Regions from separate parts of the Lysinibacillus sp. NPDC093692 genome, predicted to be linked through region 1. Evidence: riboswitches for the same ligand, from Rfam matches in the RefSeq annotation. Region 1 holds a riboswitch; the other holds the start of a gene.
What was found. Region 1 has a riboswitch for glycine ahead of ACQKN4_RS15640 (amino acid permease). Riboswitches for the same ligand answer to the same signal wherever they lie in the genome.
Positions count from the first base shown of each region.

Region 2: another riboswitch for glycine. It lies ahead of gcvT (glycine cleavage system aminomethyltransferase GcvT); the one in region 1 lies ahead of ACQKN4_RS15640 (amino acid permease).

Region 1 covers NZ_JBNNUW010000014.1:74,203-78,405, reverse strand. The annotation lists gene ACQKN4_RS15650 (lipoate--protein ligase family protein) at 1-370, opposite strand, end outside; gene ACQKN4_RS15645 (rhodanese-like domain-containing protein) at 984-1,370, shown strand; glycine riboswitch at 1,904-1,980, shown strand; gene ACQKN4_RS15640 (amino acid permease) at 2,142-3,482, shown strand; gene ACQKN4_RS15635 (glutaminase) at 3,649-4,203, opposite strand, start outside.
Region 2 covers NZ_JBNNUW010000031.1:33,571-37,773, forward strand. The annotation lists gene gcvPA (aminomethyl-transferring glycine dehydrogenase subunit GcvPA) at 1-1,211, opposite strand, end outside; gene gcvT (glycine cleavage system aminomethyltransferase GcvT) at 1,237-2,337, opposite strand; glycine riboswitch at 2,612-2,704, opposite strand; gene ACQKN4_RS22810 (shikimate kinase) at 2,847-3,362, opposite strand; gene ACQKN4_RS22815 (hypothetical protein) at 3,382-3,570, opposite strand; gene comGF (competence type IV pilus minor pilin ComGF) at 3,560-3,985, opposite strand; gene ACQKN4_RS22825 (hypothetical protein) at 3,978-4,203, opposite strand, start outside.

The sequences.
Region 1 (4,203 bases):
TACCTAGATTATGAAACCCTTGCAATATCCCTTCACTTAACACTCTATATGCCTCTGTCACTGATTCAGGCATATCTGGATAGCTTTCTGAAACAATGACACTATATGTCAATTCATGTTCATGTAAAACGGCTCTACCACCTGTTGGACGACGAACAAAGCCTAGCCCTTGTTCTCGCACCGCCTCTAAATTGATATCTCTTTTCGCTTGTTGAAAATAGCCAATCGAAAGAGTTGCTGGCTCCCACTCATAAAAACGAATAACCGGTGGAATTAAACCTTCACTATGCCAATCAAGTAATGCTTCGTCTAATGCCATATTAAAAGATGGGCTACATTTCCCTGAATTTAGAAAATACCAAGTTGTCATATTTTCATCTCCTACAATTAATCATTTATGCCTCGGCATAAATGCGTCGGGAATCGGCTTTGTGCTTGCACAAAGAAATCCTTTTCGATTCCGTGACATCCGCCGGAGGCTTTACCTTTTGCGAATGTGTACAAAATAAGGCTCATCCCTATAGCGAGTGGTTGATTTCCGTTCCGGCCGGGCTCTTTCTCTGGGGACGACCGATGAGCCGCTTGGGCCAACAGGATGTTGGTCACGAAGGCGTTATCACAGGATGTGATGCTCTTAGCCTTCGTTCCCCTATCGCTAATCCCCGAGGAGTCGCCCTGCCTTCACTCCAATCAACCTATATATCGCATACGTTTTAGCAAATGCCATCCTACTCATGGTGATGAGCCAAAAATTAGTGTTTCTCAAAATTTTGACACTCTGCGTTTAGTTCTATTCTTTATTGAAGTATCATCCACCCAAATCTATAAATGGAGTAGAATGATTCTGTGACCTTTCACTAATAACATCCATACATATAGATAGATTAATTCTAGCCACAATCTAATTAATTTTATCAAACTCATTGGACTATCGCTAGCGCATCTTTTATAATAATAAAGAAGATAGAAAGGGGTAAGACATTTTGTTAAACATACTTATCACAATCGGTGTTATTTTAGTAGTCGTAATTGCATATATCGGTATCAATGCCCTACGACTAAAAAAAGCCGTAACAAACCTAACACAAGAACAATTTATTGAGGGCTATCGTAAAGCGCAGCTTATCGACGTACGTGAGCAAAAAGAATTTGATGCAGGTCACATTCTTGGTGCACGTAATGTTCCTTCAACAACTCTACGTCAACGTCACAAAGAAATTCGCCCAGATTTACCAGTATATTTATACTGTCAAAATACAGGCCGTAGCGCACGTGCTGCTCTATTTCTTAAAAAACGTGGCTACAACCAAATTTACCAACTTCAAGGCGGCTTCCGTACTTGGACAGGTAAAATAAAGTCTAAAAAATAATTTCAAAAAATCGTTAAGGCATAAGTGACTACTATAAATAAATATACTCGCGAAATCTAAGGTAATTTATTTATATATACCTATCTCACTTTGTTTTAAACAGGAAGAAACCATCTCAAATGACTATGAGATGGTTTACTTTTTGCAAAAAATTCTGAGTTTCTACTATATTATATTTATTGTTTAACGTCTGACAACTTATTGAACAGAAAAAAGTAGCGCGTGCGGCAATATACTGCTCACATCACATTCAACTTCCTTTATCAAAGTTCTAGCTGCTTCCCTCACTCGCCCCTCGCCTTTTTTAACCTTTATACCAAACATTAAATATTATCCCTATTTTAACGTATGTCTAAAAATACTATTTTTCGTGTAATTTTTACCTAGACGAACTCCAATCTTCTTTTTTTCTGAAAAAGACAGAAATTTACCCTTGAATATTTATGGTAGCACTGATAGGATGTATAATATCTTAAAATAATGTCATCAAGACATACAATACAAGCTATGAATGCTATGGATAAAACTATAGCAGGAGCAGTTCTGGAGAGAGCGCATTTTGCGTCGCCGAAGGGTTCACTATCTCAGGCAAAAGGACAGAGGAGTAATATTAACTTTCATCATGAAAGCTATACCACACGAATGTTTTCTTTTTTACATACAACATTCGCTATGGGTATTTGTTATTCTGTCGTTTACGAGACTAGTGTCACTACTAGTCTCTTTTTTATTTCCAGTCATAGTTTTTACGTATCTTTGAGGGGGAGCAACGTGGAACAACAACAACAATTAAAACGCGAATTAAAAAATCGCCATGTGCAGCTCATTGCGATTGGCGGAACAATCGGTACTGGTTTATTTTTAGGCTCCGGTAAAGCCATTGCTTTAGCAGGACCTTCCATCATCTTCGCCTATCTAATTGTCGGAACTGCCTTATTTTTCGTCATGCGGGCGTTAGGTGAACTGTTATTATCGAATGCTGGCTATACATCATTTACTGATTTTGCATCCGAATACATAGGACCTTGGGCAGGTTACATTACCGGTTGGACATACTGGTTCTGCTGGATTATGACCGCTATGGCAGATATTATTGCTGTCGGCGTTTATGTACAATATTGGTTTGACATTCCACAATGGGTGCCTGCAATTGGCTGTTTAGTCCTGTTGCTAATGTTGAATCTATTAACTGTAAAACTATTTGGCGAACTAGAATTTTGGTTTGCACTTATAAAAGTCATTACAATTGTTGCACTGATTGTGATTGGACTATTCATGATATTTACAGGCTTTCAAACAGGCGCTGGCACAGTTTCCGTTGAAAATCTTTGGGCATATGGCGGGTTATTCCCGAATGGTCTACACGGGTTCCTAATGGCATTCCAAATGGTTGTTTTCGCTTTTGTTGGTGTCGAGCTAGTAGGGGTTTCCGCTGCTGAAACGGCCGATCCTAAAAAGAATATTCCTTCTGCCATTAACAAAATTCCATTACGCATTTTATTATTCTACGTAGGGGCGCTATTTGTTATTTTATGCATTAATCCTTGGCATGAAATGTCTGCCTCTAGTAGTCCATTTGTACAAGTATTTACACTAGCTGGTATTCCAATTGCTGCAGGGATTATTAATTTTGTCGTTCTAACATCTGCTGCCTCGGCTGGTAATAGTGGTTTATTTTCTACAAGCCGCATGCTCTTTAATCTTGGAAACAACAAGCAAGCTTCACCAACATTTGCAAAGCTCAATAAAAACAGTGTACCAAGTAACGCACTTGTTGTATCTGCAATTGTTGTATCCGTAGGTGCATTACTAAGTAAATTAATGCCTGAAAACGCCTTTAGTGTTGTGACAACGATTAGTGCCATTTGCTTTATCTGGGTATGGAGTATTATATTAATCTCTCATATCATCTATAAACGTAAAAATCGTGCTCTTCATGAAGCATCAATTTTCAAGGCACCTTTCACACCGTTCGTGAACTATTTAGTACTTGCCTTCTTTGCATTTCTATTAGTAGTAATGTTCATTTCAGAGGCAACTCGTACGGCATTACTATTGACACCAATTTGGTTTATATTGCTGCTAATTCTTTATAAGAAAAAAAGAAAGTAATACGCTAAATTATATTGTCCTGGATAGTGACACTTTAAGCAAAGTGAAGCTATTCAGGGCTTTTTTTATTACAAATTAACGGCATTTTCTTGGCGGATGTTTAGAAAGCCGCGGAAAGAAGTAAAAAAGATGACTTCATTTACTGAAGTCATCTTTCTTTTATTGATTAAAAAATATTCATATTCCATTCGGTAGCGATATGCTTAAGTAAATTCACGCCAGCTACGCTGTTCCCGATGTCATCAATTGCTGGTCCATATATGCCAATACCGCTCCCAGCAGGAAAAGGTGAATCTAAGCCTGCATGACTTGGTACAGCCGCCAATATCGCTCCGGAAACACCACTTTTAGCGGGTAACCCGATAAATGCAGCAAATTTACCAGAAGCATTATACATACCACAAGTAACCATCAATGCCTTTGCTAATTTTGCTACTTGCTTAGGAAAAAGTTGTGTTTTTGTTAGAGGATGATAGCCATCATTGGCAATTACTAAACCAATCATTGCTAAATCTGAAACATTTACTTCAATCGCACATTGTTTTAAATAAACCTCCAATGCTTCCTCTACAGGACAGTCTAAAAAGCCAGAATCCATTAAATAATAGGCTAATGACCGATTTCGATTTGCTGTTTGCCACTCAGATTGATAAACCTCTTCATTCACCTTTAATTCCTTGCCAACCATTTGCTCTAAAAAATTAAGGATTTTTGAAACCTT
Region 2 (4,203 bases), on a different contig from region 1:
TTTTCAATTAAGCCTTTATTAATTTCTTTCACACATTTATTTGTCTTCACAACGATTTCGTTAAAGTGTGCACCTTGGAATGCTACTGTGAAACCAGCCGCTTCAAAGGCATTTTTAGCATAGCGTGTTTTCGCAATGTTTTGCATTGCCATTTCACGAACGCCTTCTTTACCTAGAGCAGTCATTGCTACAGAAGCAGCAAGTGCAAGAAGTGCTTGGTTCGAACAAATATTAGACGTTGCTTTATCACGACGGATATGTTGTTCACGTGCTTGTAATGTTAAAACATAACCACGACGACCTTCACCATCAACTGTTTCACCTACAAGACGACCAGGAACTTTACGCATTAACTTCGTAGTTACTGCAAAGAAACCACAGTGTGGACCACCGAATGCTTCAGAAATACCGAAAACCTGTGCATCCCCTACACAAATATCAGCACCTAGCTTACCAGGTGGTGTTAAAATTCCTAGTGCAAGTGGATTCGAAGAGACAACAAATAAACTTTTTGCCTCATGCGCAATATCGCCAATTACTTGCAAGTCCTCTATTTGACCAAAGAAGTTAGGATATTGTGCAATAACAGCTGCCGTATTATCATCTATTAATTCCTTTAAAGCTTCTACATCTGTCACACCATCATTTTGTGGAACAGTAACAATTTCAATGGATTGACCATATGCATATGTAGCAACGACATCACGATACTCAGGGTGAACTGCTTCAGATACTAAAATTTTCTTACGGCGTGTATGGCCAGCTGCAAGCATACCTGCTTCAGCTAACGCTGTTCCTCCATCGTACATAGAAGAGTTTGCAAGATCCATGCCTGTAAGCTCTGCGATCATCGTTTGGAATTCAAAAATTGCTTGTAATTCCCCTTGTGAAATTTCTGGTTGATATGGAGTATACGCTGTGTAAAACTCTGAACGAGAAATAACATGGTCCACGATAACCGGTTTATAGTGGTTGTATACGCCTGCACCTAAAAACGATACGTTAGCATTTGTATCTTTATTTTTCGCAGCCATTGCTGTTAATTCTTTTAATAAAGCTGATTCAGATTTCGCTTCTTTAATATCATATAGGCCTTTAAAACGTACTTTTTCTGGAATATCCTCAAATAACGCATCAACTGAGGATACACCGATTACGTCTAACATTTCTTGTTTATCTTGCTCCGTCATTGGTAAATAACGATGTTTCATAAATGTAGGTCCCTCTTTTCAACTTTTATTTTGAACGCTTGTAAAACGGTGTTTCAACTGTTACTACTTTTAAGTGCTTACCACGAATTTCAATTTCCAATTCAGTTCCGATAGTTGCGAATTGACTGTCAATTAATGCGTGACCAACATTTCGTTTAGAAGAAGGAAGTTGTGTACCTGTTGTCACTTCACCGATTTCCTTACCATCCTTCAACACTTTGTAGCCATGGCGAGGAATTCCTTTATCAATCATTTCAATACCCACAATTTTGCGTGACAGCCCATTTTCTTTTTGTGCCACTAATGCCTCATGACCATTAAAGCCCTCTTTATTTAACTTCACAGCAAAACCAATACCAGCCTCAAGAGGTGAAATTGTCGCTGATAGCTCTTGCCCGTATAATGGAAGACCTGCTTCAAAACGAAGTGTATCACGGCAGCCTAAACCTGCAGGAACTACACCTTTGTCTTTTCCAGCCTCTAAGATTTTACCCCATAATGCTTTAATATCTTCTGGAGAGCCATATAGTTCAAAGCCATCTTCTCCTGTGTAACCGCTACGAGATACTAATGCTTTATGACCAGCAACTTCAACATCTGCTTGGAAACGGAAGTATTTAATCGTTTGTAAATCAGTATCTGTTAATGTTTGAAGAACTTCTTCTGCTAATGGACCTTGAAGGGCAATTTGTGCATAAGCCTCTGATTGGTTGTCTATCGTTACATCATATTGATGTTGATTTTCCATCATCCAATCATAATCTTTTTCAATATTTGCCGCGTTCACGCATAATAAATAATGATTGTCTGCTAATTTATACGTTAATAAATCATCGACAACACCACCATCTTCATAGCACATTGCATTATATTGCGCTTGACCTACTGCAATCTTAGAAATATCATTTGTCAAAAGATTTTGTAAAAACTCTAGTGAATTAGGTCCAGTTACTAAAATCTCACCCATATGTGATACATCAAATAAGCCAGCACGATTACGTACTGCATCATGCTCTTCTTTAATAGAAGAGAACTGCACTGGTAATTCCCATCCACCGAAGTCAATTGTTTTACCACCATGTTTTGCATATTCTTCAAATAGAGGTGTGCGTTTTAATTCTGTCATTGTTTTTGCCCCCTTATTGTTCGTTACATATTTACTTATAGTAGTTCGTCTGTTTTTTTGTACAGTCATGCTTCCCTTGTTTGTTCATCCAAATAAAGAAAAACGAACAACATTAGGTAAAACATTTAGACATAAAAAAAGACAGACGAACCCCTTTTCGGGATTCTCTGTCCTTGCACCTGAAAGTTACACCAGACTGACTCGCATACATACAATGCCAATCAGCCGGCTTTCCCCTTTGGTGGCTGTAGTACTACAGCACTCTCCAGAGTTGCGTCTTATACGAGTCCTTTTACCTGAGAGATTCATAACATTTTGCTATTTGCTCCTTCGGTGACGTCTATACGTGCTCTCCCCGTACAATCATCCGCCCAAGTTTCAACTTGGTACTATTTAGTATTCAATGAACATTAAGTAACTTTTGTCTATATCCTAACATTAATTGCATTGAAAAGGCAATCATTTTTTATTTTATGTTAAAAAACGAACATTTAAGTATTAACGATACATCAACGTTCGCTTTTTAACCTTTTAACTTGGAATACTAAATACTCAAGAATTTGGCGGATTGTTCGCCCCTCTGTTAACACTTGTATATGTCCTACTTCACGATAGAACTTTCTTCTGTAATGATACAGCTGCTCTAACTCTTCTTTCGTCGAGCTCTGTACAATCGGTCTGTTCGGATCATGCTGTATTCGTTTGTATATATCTTCGAATGTCGCATCTAAAAAAAACACGAGCCCACTGCGTCTCATTATTTTTCGATTTTCAGCATTAATTGCGACTCCACCACCTGTTGAAATAATACAAGCTTCGTCCCGGAAGTTTTTCAAAAATTCTGTTTCTATTTCCCGAAAACGGGCTTCTCCGTATTTTTCAAATATTTGCGGAATTGTCATACCCTGCTGTCGAACAATCTCATGATCCATATCGTAATAGGGCATCTTTAACAAATAGCTTAAACGTCTTCCTAACGCACTTTTCCCGGAGCCCATAAAACCAACCAAATATATTTTTCGCATTCGAATCACCTTCTTATAACTACGATTCTACACTGTCTGACAAAATTTGTCCTAATAAATTTATCGTAGCTCGAACATTGAGCTTTTCTAGGCCATCATATGTTCGAAACTGAATCTCATAAGACGTACAAAACGTAAGGACAAAAGTAGTTACAAAAAATAATAATCCAATTGCGATTAAAAAAATAGCCCCTCTGTCATTTTTCAAAAACTGGAACATAGAAAGTTCGCTCCTTTTTACTACCACTTGGAAGTTCAACAGCTACTGTTAACATATCTTTTTCATATCGGAACTGGCATTTAGTAATACCAACTAGCATTGGTACATGACCACCATTTACTTGATCACGAATTATATTGCTGTAACAATCAATATTATGAATGGTATCTGCGGCCTGGAAGGTTATTCTCTTTTGATCCTTTCGAATTGTAAAAGATGAAATATCACTTACATACATATTCAAATCATAAACAAAAAGCTCCCACTTTGATTGCTCATCAGTTAGCATCGTTGTTTTCATTTCAGCAAACCAAAGCATAATAAACACAACAAGATGGGCAATAAGCACAAAAACAACTAATTGAAACATCGCTTCTAATAATGTGTAGCCTCGCTCATTCATCAACTTCACCTGTCAGTTGTATACATTTTTTACGTAATTCCCGCATATTTTGAAAACTTACACATATCCCTTGTCCATTCATAAACCACTGAAATTCTATATTATCAATGGTTTTAGTGCCTTCTGTTTGTTGTAGATTGCGGTAATGCTTTAAGCCTTCATAGGCCGTTTCAGCTGCGAACACCTCCAACTTCTTGTTATAAAGAGTCGTTTTCATC